DNA from 3 places in the Burkholderia sp. NRF60-BP8 genome. Region 3 is predicted to be linked to each of the others. Evidence: riboswitches for the same ligand, from Rfam matches in the RefSeq annotation. Region 3 holds a riboswitch; each other region holds the start of a gene.
What was found. Region 3 has a riboswitch for cobalamin ahead of WS54_RS25825 (FecCD family ABC transporter permease). Riboswitches for the same ligand answer to the same signal wherever they lie in the genome.
Positions count from the first base shown of each region.

Region 1: it holds a riboswitch for cobalamin, as region 3 does, so the genes downstream of both, cobG (precorrin-3B synthase) here and WS54_RS25825 (FecCD family ABC transporter permease) in region 3, are expected to answer to the same signal.
Region 2: it holds a riboswitch for cobalamin, as region 3 does, so the genes downstream of both, cobA (uroporphyrinogen-III C-methyltransferase) here and WS54_RS25825 (FecCD family ABC transporter permease) in region 3, are expected to answer to the same signal.

Region 1 covers NZ_CP013373.1:1,782,678-1,788,741, forward strand. Annotated here, with positions in the region: gene WS54_RS21620 (precorrin-2 C(20)-methyltransferase) at 1-54, opposite strand, end outside; gene WS54_RS21625 (precorrin-8X methylmutase) at 51-677, opposite strand; gene cobG (precorrin-3B synthase) at 670-2,034, opposite strand; cobalamin riboswitch at 2,142-2,331, opposite strand; gene WS54_RS21635 (bifunctional cobalt-precorrin-7 (C(5))-methyltransferase/cobalt-precorrin-6B (C(15))-methyltransferase) at 2,534-3,796, shown strand; gene WS54_RS21640 (cobalt-precorrin-5B (C(1))-methyltransferase) at 3,796-4,884, shown strand; gene WS54_RS21645 (cobalt-precorrin-6A reductase) at 4,881-5,612, shown strand; gene cobM (precorrin-4 C(11)-methyltransferase) at 5,655-6,064, shown strand, end outside.
Region 2 covers NZ_CP013373.1:1,758,562-1,763,788, forward strand. Annotated here, with positions in the region: gene WS54_RS21515 (cobyrinate a,c-diamide synthase) at 1-756, opposite strand, end outside; gene cobO (cob(I)yrinic acid a,c-diamide adenosyltransferase) at 759-1,361, opposite strand; gene WS54_RS21525 (cobalamin biosynthesis protein) at 1,396-1,773, opposite strand; gene cobA (uroporphyrinogen-III C-methyltransferase) at 1,770-2,579, opposite strand; cobalamin riboswitch at 2,690-2,928, opposite strand; gene WS54_RS21535 (TonB-dependent receptor) at 2,997-5,135, opposite strand.
Region 3 covers NZ_CP013373.1:2,651,608-2,657,671, reverse strand. Annotated here, with positions in the region: gene WS54_RS25845 (EVE domain-containing protein) at 1-3, opposite strand, end outside; RNA gene ssrS (6S RNA) at 73-254, opposite strand; gene WS54_RS25835 (cell division protein ZapA) at 336-650, opposite strand; gene WS54_RS25830 (ATPase) at 647-997, opposite strand; cobalamin riboswitch at 1,152-1,399, shown strand; gene WS54_RS25825 (FecCD family ABC transporter permease) at 1,560-2,558, shown strand; gene WS54_RS25820 (ABC transporter ATP-binding protein) at 2,555-3,373, shown strand; gene cobT (nicotinate-nucleotide--dimethylbenzimidazole phosphoribosyltransferase) at 3,435-4,490, shown strand; gene WS54_RS25810 (adenosylcobinamide-GDP ribazoletransferase) at 4,504-5,256, shown strand; gene cobC (alpha-ribazole phosphatase) at 5,241-5,846, shown strand; gene WS54_RS25800 (cobalamin-binding protein) at 5,928-6,064, opposite strand, start outside.

The sequences.
Region 1 (6,064 bases), 870 kb from region 3:
GGGATCGCCGGGGCCGACGCCGACCCCGAACAGCCGTCCGTGCGCGCGCGTCATTCGACCTCCGTCGCCAGCGCATTGACCGCGGCAGCGGCCATCGCGCTGCCGCCGCGCCGGCCGAGCAGCGCGACGTACGGCACGCCGCGGCTGTCGGCATCGAGCATCGCCTTCGATTCGGCCGCGCCGATGAAGCCGACCGGGAAACCGAGGATCAGCGCGGGGCGTGGCGCGCCGGCGTCGATCATGTCGAGCAGGTGGAACAGCGCGGTCGGCGCGTTGCCGATCGCGACGACGCTGCCCGCGAGATGCGGGCGCCACAGTTCGAGCGCGGCGGCCGAACGCGTGTTGCCGAGGTGCCGTGCGAGGTCGGGCACCTCCGGCTCGCCGAGCGTGCAGATCACGCGATTGGCCGCCGGCAGCCGCGCGCGCGTGATGCCTTCGGCGACCATCCTCGCGTCGCACAGGATCGGCGCGCCGGCCGCGAGCGCCGCGCGGCCGGCCGCACCGGCACCGGCCGAGAAGCGCAGGTCGTACACGACGTCGACCATCCCGCACGCGTGGATCACGCGCACCGCGAGTTTCTCGAGATCGGGCGGAACCCGCGACAGGTCGGCCTCGGCGCGGATCGTCGCGAACGACTGGCGGTAGATTTCCTGCCCGTCGCGAATGTAGTCAAGCATCGGTGGTGTCCTGGCTGTGCCGCGCGTCCATGAGTCGGACCGCGGCCTGATCAATCGTCAGATGGCGCGCGAGTGGGGCGCCGAAGCCCGCGGCCGCGTCGCGCCGGTAAAGGTCGTAATGCGCGGGCGCCACCGCGACGAGCGTATGGGTGGCCGGGTGCGGCAGCGCGCAGTGGCGCTCGCAACCGGTCAGATGCACGTCGAGCGGATGGCCGACGCGCGCGGCGAGTGCGCGCGCGTCGTGTTTCGTGTCGGCGCGCGCTTTCGCGCAGCCCGTGCTGCCGGTGCAGGCGACGAGCGCGGCCAGCGGGTCGGACGACGCGCACACGAGGCCGAGCGACGCGAGTGCGTCGCGCATCGCAGCCGCGCGCTCGTTCGGCACGCCGTGCACGAACACGCCTTGCCACGGCGTCATCGACAGCGTGCCGTCGCCGTCGGCTTCGGCCAGTACGGCGAGCCGCTCCAGTTGCGTCGCGTCGAGCCGCCCGAGCGCGAATTGCGCGCCGACGCTGCAACGCGCCGTGTCGCGCGACGGGCGGGCGCCGAAACGCAGCGCTGGGTCGACGCGCGTGCGCCGCCAGCCGGCAAGCGCCGGATCGGCCGCGAGCGGGAAGGGCAGGTAGTGTTGCGCGCGCGCGAGCAGCGTGGGCTCGCCGCACGTCGCAAGCAATGCGCGCATCCGCGTGACGTCGGCCGGCGCGAGATCGAGGAACGCGAGCAGCAGCGCGCGAACCAGTGCCACGCCCTGATCGACGGACACGTCGACCGAAGCGGGCCGATCGCCGTGCGCCACCGGCGGACAGCCGGCCAGCCCCGCCGCCAGGCGTACCGCGCCGTCGCCGCGGCGCCACGCGGCCAGCCAGATGTCGTGCTGATGATCGAGCGCCGCGACCGTTTCGCCGCCGTCGAGCTGAATCGAGAATTTCGGCGACAATTCGCCGCGACGCGGCTCGCTCGCGAGCATGTCGAGCAGCGGCACGGCGAGCGCGTAACTATCGACGAGTGCGGCGGGGTCGTGCCCGGCGAGCGGGCTCAACATCACGTTGCGGACGTCGTCGCTCGCCGCGAGCGCGGCCGCATTGACGATGGTGGCGTCGTCGGCGCTTGCGCGCGGGCCGAGCCCCGCATCGAGCAACGCGCGCGCCAGCGCATCGGCCGCGCCGTCGCGAATGCCGCGCAGCTGGAGATTCGCGCGATTGGTCGCATCGATCGCGCCGGAGCCGTACAGGCGCGCGGCGGCGGCGATCGCGCGCGCCTGGCGCGCGTCGAGCCGGCCGCCCGGCAGCTTGATCCGGCACAGCCCGCCGTCGGCGGCCGCGACCACGCGCACGAGCCCCGGGCAGGCCGACGGGCGCACGACGGACGACGCAGGAATCGAATCGGGAACGGAACTCAACGGGATAGCGCAACAGTGTGGCGCCGCGGCCAACGCATCGGTACACCCCGCCCGACGCCGACTGGCACGCACGCACTTTCTGGCCGGCAGGTCTCCTGGCTGACAGGTCGGCGCCGGCTCCCGGCCTTCCCGGTGAAACCAGTGGCATGAGGGGGGATCGGCTCGCTGTCTACAGTTGCGGGGGCAGCCACAGCGGCGCGCGGTGCGCCCTGTGTTCCCTCTTCGGCCCCGAAGGGCACCGGCGAACGAACGGCCGTAGGATACCCGATTTCGGCCGCGATTCGCGACCGGCTGGCCGTTCGCGGCGGGCGGCGCAGGCAATGCCCGGGGGCGAGCGGGCGGCCGGATGAAACGCGGAGTGGAACACGGTACCATGCCGTTTTTCGCCATGCGGACGGCCGCATCGGCGCTTTCGGGGCCGCGCGGCGACACGATGAAATCGAACGATGGGGAAGGGTGGATGACGGCGTGGCTGACGGTAGTGGGCATCGGCGACGACGGTTACGCGGGGCTCGGACGCCACGCGCGGCGCGCGCTGCTCGACGCGACGCGCGTGGTCGGCGCGAAACGGCATCTCGACATGCTGCCCGCACGGCTGCGCGCGACGCGCGAAGCATGGCCGTCGCCGTTCGACCTGTCGGGGCTGCTCGCACGCCGCGGCGCGCCCGTGTGCGTGCTCGCGAGCGGCGACCCGATGCTGTTCGGCGTCGGCGCGACGCTCGCCCGTGTGCTTTCTCCCGACGAATGGCGCGTGCTGCCCGCGCCGTCGTCGCTGTCGCTCGCGGCCGCGCGCCTCGGCTGGGCGCTGCAGGACGTGGGCGCGGTCTCGCTCGTCGGGCGGCCGCTCGCGACGCTGGCGCGCCATCTGCTGCCGGGCCGGCGCCTGTTCGTGCTGAGCGCCGACGGCCGCACGCCGGCCGCCGTCGCGGCCGAACTCGCCGCCCGCGGTTTCGGGCCGACGCGCGTCAGCGTGTTCGAACACCTCGGCGGCCCGCTCGAGCGACGGATCGATGGCCTCGCGCAAGACTGGAACGTCGACGAAGCCGCCGCGCTCAATCTCGTCGCGCTCGACTGTCAGGCGGGCCCCGACGCACCGCGCCGCGCGCTCACGCCCGGCCTGCCCGACGACGCGTACCGTCACGACGGCCAGCTCACCAAGCGCGACCTGCGCGCGATGACGCTCGGGCGACTCGCGCCCGCGCCCGGCGAACTGCTGTGGGACGTCGGCGCCGGCAGCGGCTCGATCGGCATCGAATGGATGCGCGCGCATCCATCGTGCCAGGCGATCGCGATCGAAGGGCATGCGGAGCGGCAGCGCTTCATCGAACACAACCGCGAGACGCTCGGCGTGCCGGGCCTGCAACTCGTCGCGGGCCGTGCGCCCGCTGCGCTCGCGGGGCTCGCCGCGCCCGACGCGATCTTCATCGGCGGCGGCGCGACGGCGCCCGGCGTGCTCGACGCGTGCTGGGCGTCGCTGAAACCCGGCGGGCGGCTCGTCGCGAACGCGGTCACGCTGCAGGGCGAGATGGCGCTCGCCGCGTGGCGCGACGTGCACGGCGGCACGCTCACGCGCGTGTCGCTCGCGCATGCCGAACCGCTCGGCCGCTTCGACACGTGGCGACAACCGCTGCCGGTCACGCTGTACGACGTGCGCAAGCCCGACGCGGCCGATACGGCCGGCTCGTCGACCCCGTCGAATCCGTCGAACGCAACGGACGCGTGATGCGCGACGAAACGCCCGAACAGCCCGCGCCGCTGCGCTTCGGCTACACGACCGGCAGTTGCGCGACCGCGACGTCGCTCGCGGCCGCGCGACTGCTGCTCGCGGGCCACGCGGACGACGCGGTCGAGATCGTGCTGCCGAAGGGCCAGCGCGTGATGATGCGGCTCGAATTCTGCCGCGCCACGGCCGACGGCGCCGAAGCCGGCACGATCAAGGATGCCGGCGACGATCCGGACGTCACGCACGGCGCGCTGATCTTCGCGCGCGTCGCGCTCGCGGCGGCGTCCGGCGTGCGCTTTCATGCGGGGCCGGGCGTCGGCACGGTCACGCGGGCGGGGCTCACGCTGCCGGTCGGCGAGCCGGCGATCAACCCGGTGCCGCGCCGGATGATGACCACGCACCTGGAAGCGCTCGCCGCCGAGCACGGCTACGCGGGCGGCTTCGACGTGACGATCGGCGTCGACGGCGGCGAGGCGCTCGCGCTGAAGACGATGAACCCGCGCCTGGGCATCGTCGGCGGGCTGTCGATCCTCGGCACGACCGGCATCGTGCGGCCGTTCTCGTGTTCGGCCTATATCGCGTCGATCCATCAGGGCATCGACGTCGCGCGAGCGAACGGCATCGCGCACATCGCCGCCTGCACCGGCAACGCGAGCGAGGACGCGATGCGCGCGCACTACCGTCTGCCCGACATGGCGCTGATCGAGATGGGCGACTTCGCGGGCGCGGTGCTCAAGCACCTGCGGCGCGCGCCGGTCGCGCGTCTGTCGATGTGCGGCGGCTTCGGCAAGCTGAGCAAGCTCGCGGCCGGCCATCTCGACCTGCACAGTCGCCATTCGAGCATCGATCTGCCGCTGCTCGCGCAATGGGCGGCCGAAGCCGGCGCGAGCGATGCGCTGCAGGCCGCGATGCGCGCCGCGAACACGAGCCAGGAAGCGTTGAAACTCGCGCAAACCGATGGCGTGCCGCTCGGCGATCTCGTTTGCGCCCATGCGTTGCAGGTGGCGCGCGACATCGTGCCGCCGTCGGTCGCGGTCGAGATGTTCGCGATCGACCGGCAGGGCCGCTTCGTCGGGGAGGCGCGATGAGCCCGCGCATTCTGCTGCTCGGCGGCACCGGCGATGCGCTGAAAATCGCGCGTGCGCTCGGCCCGCATCATGTTTATAGTCTCGCCGGCCTCGGCAAGACGCCCGACGATCTGCGCTGCGACGTGCGCGTCGGCGGTTTCGGCGGCGCAGCCGGGCTCGCCGCGTATCTTCGCGACGCCGGCATCGGCCTCGTGATCGACGCGACGCATCCGTATGCCGCGCAAATCAGCGCGAACGCCGCGGCGGCGACGCGCGACGCGGGCGTGCCGCTCTGGGCGCTGCGCCGCGCGCCGTGGACGCCGCAACCGGGCGACGACTGGCGGATGGTCGACGACTGGGCCGGCATCGAGGCCGCGCTCGCGCCGTTCAGGCGCCCGCTGTTCACGCTCGGCCGCGAACCGCTCGCGCATCTCGACACGATCCCGCCGCACCAGTTCTGGCTCGTGCGCTGCCTCGACGCGCATCCCGGCAACGCCCGCGCGCAGGTCGTCGCCGCGCGCGGGCCGTTCACGCCCGACGGCGAGCGCGCGCTGTTCGCGCTGGCGGGGATCGACGTCGTCGTCAGCAAGAACAGCGGCGGCGCGGCCACCGAGGCCAAGCTCGACGTCGCACGCGAACGCAGGCTGCCGGTCGTGATGCTGCGCCGGCCGCCGCTGCCCGATGCCGACCGTGCGTTCGACTCGGTCGCGGCGCTCGTCGACGCACTCGATCCGGCCGCGCGCGCCTGACGCGACGCAGCGGTCATCCCACGAATTGACGGAGAAATTTCGATGACGGTGTATTTCATCGGCGCCGGCCCCGGCGACCCGGAGCTGATCACGGTGAAGGGCCAGCGCCTCGTGCGCACGTGCCCGGTGATCCTGTATGCGGGCTCGCTCGTGCCGGCCGCCGTGCTCGACGGTCATCGCGCGGAGCAGGTCGTCAACACGGCCGAACTCGACCTCGATGCGATCGTCGCGCTGCTCGCCGCCGCGCATGCGAAAGGGCAGGACGTCGCGCGCGTGCATTCGGGCGACCCGTCGCTGTATGGTGCGATCGGCGAGCAGATCCGCCGCCTGAAAGCGCTCGGAATTCCGTACGAAATCGTGCCGGGCGTGACGGCCACGGCCGCGTGCGCGGCGGCGCTCGGCGTCGAGCTGACGCTGCCCGGCGTCGCGCAGACGGTGATCCTCACGCGCTT
Region 2 (5,227 bases), 890 kb from region 3:
CGGATAGATGAACGAGAACGCCGCATCGCGCGCCACCGCGATCCGCTTGCCGGCCAGCGCGCGCGGCAGCGGCGCGGCCGCGTCCGGTTCCGCGAACGCGACGGTCGGCGGCAAGTCGGCCAGCGCCGTCTGCGCGAGCACGTCGGCCGCGCGATCGAGCCGCGCGTCGAGATCGTCGATATCGGCCGGCCGATGCAGGCCGAGATGCCGCTCCGGCAGCGCGATGCCCGCATCGGCCGGCACGTGTCCGAGCCAGCGCAACTCGTCGGGCAACGCCTGTTGCAGCAATTGCGCGTGCCGGGCCGAGCCGACGCGATTGGCCAGCACGCCGTGAAACGGCAATCCCGGCCGGAACCGCGCGAGCCCGAAGGCGATCGCCGCGAACGTCTGCGCCATCGCCTTCGCCGAAATCACCGCGACGACCGGCACGCCGAACGCGGCCGCGAGATCGGCACTGCTCGGCGTGCCGTCGAACAGCCCCATCACGCCTTCGATCAGGATCAGGTCCGCGTCGCGCGCGGCCTCGGCGAGCAGGGCGCGGCAGCCGGCCTCGCCGACCATTCCGAGGTCGAGCGCATGCACGCTCGCGCCGCTCGCGCGTTCGAGCAGCATCGGATCGAGAAAATCGGGGCCGGTCTTGAACACGCGCACGCGGCGGCCGAGCCGGCGGTGCAGCCGCGCGAGGCCGGCCGTCACCGACGTCTTGCCCTGGCCCGACGCGGGTGCGCTGACGAACAGCGCGGGGCAGGCCGGCATGCTCAGAACTCCACGCCGCGCTGCGCCTTCACGCCTTGCTCCTTGTACGGATGCTTGACGAGCCGCATTTCGGTGACGAGATCGGCCGCATCGATCAGCGCATCGGGCGCGTGCCGCCCGGTGACGACGACGTGCACCGACGCCGGACGCGCGACGAGCGTCGCGAGCACTTCGTCGAGCGGCAGGTATTCGTACTTCAGCACGGTGTTCAGCTCGTCGAGGATCACCATCCGGTAGTCGCCGCTGTCGATCATCCGGCGCGCCTCGTCCCAGCCCTTGCGCGCGGTCGCGATATCGGCGTCGCGGTTCTGCGTGTTCCACGTATAGCCGTCGCCCATCGTCACGAAATCGCATTGCGCGACCGCGCCGAGGAAGTCGCGCTCGGACGTGTGCAGCGCCCCCTTGATGAACTGCACGACGCCGAGCCGCATGCCGTGGCCGAGCACGCGCACGGCCATCCCGAACGCGGCCGTGCTCTTGCCCTTGCCGTTGCCGGTGTGAACGATCAGCAGGCCCTTTTCCTGCGTGGCGGCGGCCTGCTTCTTCTCGTGGCCGGCGCGGCGGCGTTCGGCCATCCGCTGATGGGATTCGGAATCGGTCTTCATCGGGAATCGTCCTGTCGAAAGCGAAACAACGGGTTCAGAGCGGGCCGGCGAGCGCGACCGTCACGCCGTCCCGGATGGATTTGGGGCCGAGCAGCCGGCCGTGCGGCGCGGCGAGCTGCGCGCACGGCTCGGCCACGCCCGCGATGCCGAAGCGCGCCAGCGCGGCGCCGGACGGGCCGCTCGCGGCCAGTTCCGGACGGCTCGCGAGTTGCGCCGCATCGAATGCGACGAGCGGCCAGCCACGGCGTGCGCACAGCGTGCGCAGCGCCCGGGCGCGTGCCTTGTCGGCGAGCGTCGCGACGAGCGCCGGTTCGGCGGCCGGGTAGCGCGCGAGCGCGGCGCGGATCGCGGCATCGAGTTGCGCGGCCGTGACGCCCGCGCGAAAGCCGATGCCGAGCGCGACGCGCATCATGCGCAACCGCCGAGCGCCGCACGCACCGCCGGATCGTCGGCGAGCGCCGCGACGCGGCCGATCACGACGATCGCCGGCGAACCGATACCGGCCGCACCGACACGCTCGACGAGCGTATCGAGCGTCGCGAGCAGGTGGCGCTGTTCGGGGCGCGTGGCGTTCTCGATCGCCGCGCACGGCGTATCGCCGGGCAGGCCGCCGTCGCGCAGCGCCGCGGCAATTGCGTCGAGGCGACGGATGCCCATGTAGATCACGATCGTCATGCGCGTGGCCGCGAGCGCGCGCCAGTCGGGCTCGTCGGCTCCCGCGCCGTGGCCGGTGACGAAGATCACGCCCTGCGCGTCGCCACGGTGCGTGACCGGGATGCCGAGCGCGGCCGGCGCGGCGATACCCGCGGTGACGCCGTTGACGACTTCCACCGGAAAGCCCGCCGCGCCGAGTGCGACCAGTTCCTCGCCGCCGCGGCCGAACACGAACGGATCGCCGCCCTTGAGCCGCGCGACGCTGCGGCCCGCGCGCAGGTGCGCGAGCAGCGCGGCGACGATCGCCGCCTGCGGCGTCGACGCATGGCCGCCACGCTTGCCGACGTGCTCGATCAGCGCGTCGGCGCGCGCATGGCGCAGCACGTCGGGGTTCACGAGATCGTCGACGAGCAGCACGTCGGCCGCGCCGATCGCGCGCACGGCTCGGAGCGTCAGCAGATCGGCGTCGCCGGGGCCCGCGCCGACGAGCCATGCGCGGCTCATCGCGCGCGGCACGGCGCGCACCGTGTCGACACAGTGGAACAGGGAAGGCGGGCGGCGCATCGGCGGCCGGCGAGCAGGCAGTGCATGACGGATCGGGCGAAACCCGCGCGAACGCGGGTGGAATGCGCACCCCATCCGTCCCCCGCGGACCGGGCGTTCGGCGAGCATCGCGCTCGCCCCTTGCGTCGGCCGGTATCCGGGCTGGCCGCTTGCCAGACCGCAGCCTTCCCGCCCGGTCGAAGGGCAGTGGCATCGCGGGCGGCCTGGGCGCACGTGCGAAAAAAGCGCGTTGCGCGGGCGGCGTACCGTTGCGGGGACAGCACAGGCCGGGCGGACATCCGCCTCCTGTTTCCCGTTTAACTGCATGCGCGGAATGCGCATGCGAGCACCGAACGCGGCGCATACGATAGCACAGGCGTGCCAAGCGCGAGCTGCCCGGCGGACCGGTCGCGCGAGGCGTCGGCGCGGCCCGCGAGGTCAGAACTTGTACGCCGCCGTCAGCGTGAACGTGCGTGGCGAACCGGGCATGATCTGCGCGAGGCCCGTCGCATTCGCGTAATAGTCGCGATCGGTCAGGTTGACGGCCGCCAGCGTCACCTCGAGGTCGCGCGTGCGATATCCGGCCTTGCCGTCCCAGCGGACGTATGCGGGCAGTTCGAGCAGGTTGTCGCGATCGGCGTAACGCGCCCCTTCGTACACCAGCCCGAGTTCGGCGAAAAATCCGCGCAGCGGCGCATGGCCGACGAACAGGCTGCCGTTCGACCCGGACACACCCGCCGACCGCTTGCCCGCGTACTTCGGCTCGGCGTCGACCACCCGTGCGTGTTGCCAGCCGATGCCGCCGCGAACGAACCAGTCGCCCGCGAGCCGGCCGGCGACGCCCAGTTCCAGGCCGCGATTGCGCTCGAGGCCGTTGAGGTCGAAGAACCCGGGCCGAACCGGATCGGCGACGCGGCGGTTGTACAGATCGAGCTGGAACAGTGCGAGCGTCGTGCTCAGTGCGCCATCGCGCCAGTCGCTTTTCACGCCGATCTCGTACTGGCGGTTGTATTGCGGGCCGAGATCGTTGGCGTTGCCGCGCGCGTCCGGCGTGATGCCGATCAGGTCGCCGCCGACCGGCGCGAAGCTCTTGCTGTACGACGCATACACGCTGTGCGCGCCAACCGGCGACCACACGACGCCGAGCCGCGGGCTCCATGCCGTCGTCGTGCGCCGCGCATGCAGCCCGTTCAGCGCGTTGGTCGAATCGACGTCGAAGCGTTCCGCGCGCAGGCCGCCGAGCAGTTTCCACGCTCGCCCGAGGTCGATGCGATCCTGCGCGAAGATCGCGTAGTCGCTGACGCGATGGCGGTTCATCGCATACGGGCGCGGCGCCGCGCCGGCCGGCGCGAGACGATCCGGTCCGGTGATCGGGACCGGCGCCGCATCGGCCTGCCAGAGCGTCGGGCTGCGTTTCTGCCAGCCGTATTCGATGCCGAACAGCAGGTGATGCAAGCCGGGCCCGGTCGCGACTTTGCCGCTCAATTCGACGCCGGTCTGCACGTTGAGATGCGTCATGTCCTGCAGATAGCGCGCACGTTGCACGCGCCGGTAGTCGCGCGGCTTCGTGACGTAGCTTTGCGTGACGTAGGTATTGTCGAAGGTGCTGTGCAAATCCAGCACGCCCAGTGTATGGCGCAGTGTCCAGTCGCCGTCGAGCACGTACGTGACGACCGAGCGCCCGTTCATGTTCTTGTCGCGGACGGTGTCGCGGTCCGCCGCGCCGAAGAAGGTCGCGCGCGGCGCGGACGGCAGCGAGAACGCGATCGGCCTGCCGGCCGCGTCGATCGCGGCGACCGGCGCCGGCATGCCGCGATCGGGCACGCGTTGGTACGTGTCGTATTCGAACTGCAGCAGCCAGCTTCGCCGTGCGTCCTGCCATTTGATCGACGGCGCGACGTACTGGCGCGTGCCGTCGACGTGGTCGCGGAAGCTGCCTGCGTGTTCGCGGCCCGCATTGAGCCGCATGCTCCATGCGCTCGACAGCATCCGGTTGAGATCGACCGATGCGCCGAGCCGTCCGTAACTTCCGGTCGCCGCCGACACATGTCCGAAGTTTTCCGGCAACGGCTGCTTGGTGATCCGGTTGATGACGCCGCCGCCGCTGCCGCGCCCGTACAGCGCCGCGGCCGGTCCCTTCAGCACTTCGACGCGTTCGATATTGCCGAGACTGCGCACGTATTGCGCGTCGTCTCGCATGCCGTCGAGCAGCAGGTCGCCCGCGGCGGAAAAGCCGCGGATGCGGAACGCATCGAAGCGCGTATCCGACGTATTGGAAACACCCGGCACGCCGGCCAGCGCGTCGGCAAGCGTGCGGCCGCCATAGGACAGCGTTTCCTCGACCGGGACGCTGTCGATGGTTTGCGGTACGTCGCGCGGATCGCTCGCGGTGCGGGTCGCCGTGCTCACGCTTTCGGCGCGCGGATCGTTCGGATGGCGTCGGCTGCGCACCTCGAGCGCGGGCAGCTCGTCGTCGAACTCGGCCGCCGGGGCAGGGCAGGGAGCAACGCAGGCGATCGAGCACAGCGACAGGGCCAGCACAGGAAACCGCCGCCCGGATATCTGTCGTTTCGACATGGAAATTTAAGGATGACTGAGTGATTGCCTCACATGGCCGTTGCGTGATGGTTGGCTTCGTTATCGGGCGAAGTTTATCTTACGAAGTTGAA
Region 3 (6,064 bases):
CATGGTCGTGGTCGACGCAGAAAAGGCTGCTACAAAAGAAAACGGCACCGGGACTTGCCCGATGCCGTTGGATAGGCCCCCACCTTGGCCGCTAGGCCGGCATCCTGAACCTGAGGTTCAGAATTGGTCGCAGTTAGCAGCACTTCGGGTACATCAGACAGAGTGACGCGCGCGCCCGTGCTACAAATTTCCGCAACCGTGCACATGGCATTGGTTCAAGGAATATATGACCTTGGCGAACCAGGCAGGGAAGCTGACTGAACTGTGATTCGATGCGCCAATTTGACCACCGTTGACCGTCGAGATCAAGGGGAATCGACGCATCGTTTGAAACGTTACTGCGTCTCGTGCTGTGCGAGCACCGCGCCGAGCTGTTCGTTCATCTGGTGCATTGTACGACGGATTTCCTCCGCCGGAAACGCTTCACCATGCCGCACGCTCGTTTGCAGCCGCAGCAATTCCGATGCGAGCGACAGCGCCGCCATCACCGCGATGCGATCGGTGCCGCGCACCGAGCTGTTCGAGCGGATTTTCGACATTTCGGCGTCGACGCGCGCGACCGCTTCGAGCAGCGCCGCTTCGGTCTCGGCCGAACAGGCGAGCCGATAGGGCTGACCGAGAATCGAGACTTCGATCTGCTTGGTGCTCATGCATGTTCTCCGTGGCTGGCCGTGTCATCGCCATCCGTGCGCGCCTGCGCATCCAGCAGGTCGAGCTGGTTGTCGGCTTGCTCCGCGCCCTTCGAGCGCGGCAGCTTTTCGAGAATCGCGTTCAGTTTCACCTGGGCGTCGTCGATCTTCGCCGACAACGTGTCGCGCTCGGCCGCGAGCGCATTGCGTTCGTCGCGCAGCTGCGCGAGCTCCGCGCGGACCGTGTCCGCTTCCGCGCGCAATTGCGCGACCTGCTCCTCGAGCGCGAGCCGTTCCGAGTGATAGCGCTTGTTCAGCGAAATCAGACGGCCAATATTTTGAGATAGGGTTTCGAGTTCGTTGAGCATTTGCTGCGTCCTCTAAAGACCCAGCATTTTAGCGCGGAATAACGCGCAATCCGACATCTGTAACGTTTCCAGTCGTAACACCCCTGCTTCTTGCCGCGAATAGGCGCGTCCCGCGCGGGTCCGGACGCTTCCTTGACGCTCGCGCGACCGGCTCCTAAACTGGCGCCGCCTCGGTGCTCGCGCGCAGGACGCGCGGTTAAACGGGAAGCAGGGTGCGGGCTCCAGGAGCGCGCCGACCTGCGCTGCCCCCGCAACGGTAAGCGGCCGCGTCGCGTGACGCAGGCCGGCTCGGGCGCGTTTCGCATGCAGTCGCATGCGGGCGCGGGCCACTGCGCGTCATCGCGCGGGAAGGCGAGCCGGACCGCCGCCAGCCCGGATACCGGCCGAGACGGGGAGCCCGCACGGGCTCCATGACACGCGGCCTGCGGGGAAGCGGGACGCGCAACGGTTCACGGAACGTTTCTTCGATGCCGACCCCAATCGTCCGCCACGCGCCGCCGTCGCGCCCGGCCGGCTCCCGCAAGCGGATGTGCCGCGCGTCGTGCGCGCGGCCGGGCGCGGCATGAGCGCCGCGCGCGCCGCCGCGATCTGGGCCGCGCTGGCCGCCGCGGTCGCGCTGCTGTTCGTCGCGTCGCTGTCGATCGGCAGCGTGCCGATGTCGCCGTGGCAGGCGCTCGCGTCGCTCGTGCCGCACGGCGGCGATACCCTGTTCGCCGATATCGTCCGGACGCTGCGCCTGCCGCGCGCGCTCGCGGGTTTCGCGTGCGGCGCGCTGCTCGCGCTGGCCGGTGCGCTGTTGCAGGTGCTGCTGCGCAATCCGCTCGCGGAGCCGTACGTGCTCGGCGTGTCCGGCGGCGCGGCCGGCTTCGCGCTCGTCGCGATGATCGCGGGCGGCGCGTGGTGGCTCGTCGACGCGTCGGCGTTCGCCGGTTCGCTCGTCTCGGTCGCGCTCGTGCTCGGGCTCGCGAGGCGCGAGCTGTGGCGCGGCGAATCGCGCGACGCCTCGCCGCGGCTGCTGCTCACGGGCGTCGTGATCGCGGCGGGGTGGGGCGCGCTCGTCACGCTGTTGCTGTCGCTCGCGCCCGACGCGCGGCTGCGCGGCATCATCTTCTGGCTGACGGGCGACCTGAACGGCGCGACGGCGCCGTGGTTCGCGTGGGGCGCGCTGTTGCTGAGCGCATGCGTCGCGCTGCCGGCCGCGCCGCAACTGAACGTGCTGCTGCGCGGCGACGCGACCGCGCTCGCGCTCGGCGTGCCGGTCGCACGCCTGCGCGTGCGGATCTATCTCGTCGCGTCGCTGGCCGCCGCGGCCGCCGTGACGACGGCCGGTACGATCGGCTTCGTCGGGCTCGTCGTGCCGCATGGGTTGCGGCTCGCGTTCGGCAACGACCAGCGGATGCTGCTGCCGGCCGCGATGCTTGCGGGCGGCGGCGGCGTGATGGCGGCCGACCTGCTGGCGCGCACCGCGATCGCGCCCGCGCAATTGCCGGTGGGCGCGATGACCGCGTTGATCGGCGTGCCGGTGTTCCTGTGGATGTTGCTGAGGAGACCGATGCGATGACGGGCGCCGCCGCACCGCACGCCGCTGCCGGCGACATGCGCTACAGGGCCGTCGAGCTGACGCTGAAGGCCGGCGCGCGCACGCTGCTCGAGCGCTTCACGCAGGCGTTCCGCCCCGGCGAGATCTGGTGTGTCGCCGGACCGAACGGCGCGGGCAAGACGACGCTGCTCGCCACGCTCGCGGGATTGCAGCCGCCGGCCGGCGGACACGTCGAGATCGACGGCCGGCCGCTTGCCGCGTGGCGTCCCGGGCAACTCGCGCAGCGCCGCGCGCTGATGCCGCAGCAATTGCACGATGCGTTCAGCGCGACCGTGTTCGATACGGTGCTGCTGAACCGCTTTCCGTATCTCGGCGGCTGGGGCTGGGAGCGCGACGGCGACCGCACGGCCGCGCGCGATGCGCTCGCGACGTTCGACCTGAGCGCGCTCGCGTCGCGCGACGTGATGTCGCTGTCGGGCGGCGAGCGGCAGCGGGTCGCGCTGGCCGCGACGCTGTGCCAGGATGCGCCGCTGATGCTGCTCGACGAGCCGCTCGCGCATCTCGACCTGCATCACCAGATCGACTGCCTGACCGCGTTGGCCGCGTGGCTCGCGGCAGGCCCGCGCACGGTGATGTTTTCGTGTCACGACCTGAACCTCGCGCGACGTTTCGCGACGCATGCGCTGTTGCTCGACGGCCGCGGCCATGCGTGGGCCGGCCCCGTGCACGACGTGCTGACGCCCGAGCGCGCGAGCGACGCGTTCGGCTATCCGCTCGTGCTGATCCGCGAGAACGGCCGCGATGCGCTGCTGCCGGCATGGCCTGCGCGACAATGACCCTTTCCGTTCCGATTTTTCCGATGCGCGGCGCCTGCCGCGCCCACGACACGGCTCCCCGATGACGACTCCGACCTGTTTCCCGCCCGCGATCGCGCCGCTCGACGACGCGCTGCGCACGCGCCTGCAACATGTGATCGACCACAAGACCAAGCCGCCCGGCAGCCTCGGCCAGCTCGAGGCGCTCGCGCTGCAGATCGGCCTGATCCAGCGCACCGAGCGGCCGGTCGTGCAGCGTCCCGTGACGATCGTGTTCGCGGGCGATCACGGCATCGCGGCCGAAGGCGTCAGTCCTTATCCGCAAGCGGTGACCGCGCAGATGGTCGCGAACTTCCTGGCCGGCGGCGCGGCGATCAACGCGTTCTCGGGCGTCGCGCAGAGCACGCTCGAGATCGTCGATGCGGGCGTCGCGTCGCCGCTGCCGCCGTCGGAGCGGCTGGTGTCGCTGCCGGTCGCGCGCGGTACGCGCAACTTCGCGACGGAACCGGCGATGACGCGCGAAGAAGCGATGACGGCGCTGGCCGCCGGCGCGGCGCGCGTGCGTCTGCACGCCTCGCTCGGCACGAACGCGATCGGCTTCGGCGAGATGGGGATCGCGAACACGTCGTCGGCCGCGTGCCTGATGAGCCGCCTGCTCGACGTGCCGATCGACGCATGCGTCGGTCGCGGCACGGGGCTCGACGACCAGGGCCTCGCGCACAAGCGCGCGGTGCTCGGCCGCGCGCTCGTCAAGCACGCGCATGCGATCGCGCCGCTCGACGTGCTCGCGACGTTCGGCGGCTTCGAGATCGCGATGATGGCGGGCGCGTACCTCGCGGCCGCGAGCGAGCGGATGACGATCCTCGTCGACGGCTTCATCGCGAGCGCCGCGCTGCTCGTCGCCGAGCGCATCGCGCCCGGCGTGCGCGACTACTGCGTGTTCTCGCATACGTCGCACGAGGCCGGCCACCGGCGCATGCTCGAGCATTTCGGCGCGAAGCCGCTGCTCGCGCTCGACCTGCGGCTCGGCGAAGGCACGGGCGCCGCGCTCGCGCTGCCGCTCGTGCGCGCGGCGGCCGCGTTCCTCGCCGAGATGGCGAGCTTCGAGTCCGCCGGCGTCGACGATCGTGACGCCTGAGCGCGCGCGCGGCATGCGGGCCGAACTGCGCTACTTCTTCGTCGCGCTCGGCTATTTCACACGCGTGCCCGTGCCGCGCTCGATCGGCTACGCGGCTGGCGATCTCGATCAGGCCGCGCGTTATTTCCCGCTCGTCGGCGCGTGCGTGGGCGCATGGGGCGCGCTGGTCTATCTCGTCGCACTGCGCGCGCTGCCCGTGTCGATCGCGGTCGGGCTGTCGATGGCCGCGACGCTGCTCGCGACCGGCGCATTCCACGAAGACGGCCTGGCCGACAGTTGCGATGCGTTCGGCGGCGGTTACACGCGCGACGACGTGCTGCGCATCATGCACGATTCGCGGATCGGCACGTTCGGCGCGGTCGCGCTCGTGATCGCGCTGGGGCTGAAATGGCAGGCGCTGACGTCGATGCTGCCGTTGCGCGCCGCATGGACGATGATCGCCGCGCATGCGGCGAGCCGCGCGATGGCCGTGAGCCTGCTGATGTCGCTCGACTACGTGCGGCCCGAAGGCAAGGCGAAGCCGGTTGCGCAACGCATGGGCGCACGCGCGGCATGCATCGCGGCGGCGTTCGGGATGCCGTGGCTGTTCTGGCCGGACTGGCGCATGGGCGTCGCCGCATGCGTGGCGCTCGTATTGGTGCGCGCGTCGCTGGCCCGCTATTTCGTGAAGCGGATCGGCGGCTATACGGGCGACTGTCTCGGTTTCGCGCAGCAACTGGGCGAACTGGCGATCTATCTCGTGGTGCTCGGATGGACGTCGTCCTGATTCGTCATCCGGCCGTCGGCATCGAGCCGGGCATCTGCTACGGACGCAGCGACGTGCCGCTCGCCGAATCGGCCGACGACGGCGCGCAGGCCGTGCGTGCGCATCTGTCGGCACTCGGCGCGCCGTCACCCGAACGGGTCGGGACGAGCCCGCTCGCACGTTGCGCGTCGATTGCCGAACGGCTCGCGCGGGCATTCGACGTGCCGCTGCGGCGCGATGCCGACTGGCAGGAAATGGATTTCGGCGCATGGGAAATGCAGCGCTGGGACGATATCGACCGCGCGGCCCTCGATGCGTGGGCGGCCGACCTGATGCATGCATGCGCGCACGGCGGAGAAAGCGTGGCGCGATTCGTCGCGCGGGTCGCGCGGCAGGCCGATACGATGGCGACGCTCGACGGCTCGCAATGGGTCGTCACGCATGCGGGCGTGATCCGCGCGTTCGCGTCGCATGTGTTGCGCGTGCCGCTCGACACGCTGCTGTCGCGGCCCGTGCCGACGGGCGGGGTCGTCTGGCTGCGCACGAACGACGACGCGCAAGCATGGGAAATCGTGCACTGGGACGCATGGGCGCACGTGCGTCCGCAATGAACGACGCCGCGCACGTTCGATCCGTCTCGGGCGCCGCACGCATCCGGCATCGGTGCACGACAATGCGCCAGCCGCCGGCAATCAGCGCGCCGACCGCCGCGCACGCGCGGCATCCAGATCCTCGCACAGCGCGGCCGCGCCCTGCACGATCCGCGGCGACGGCCGCGTCAGCAGATCGCCGTCGATCGCGAACAGGTTGTGGCGCGCGACGGCCTTCA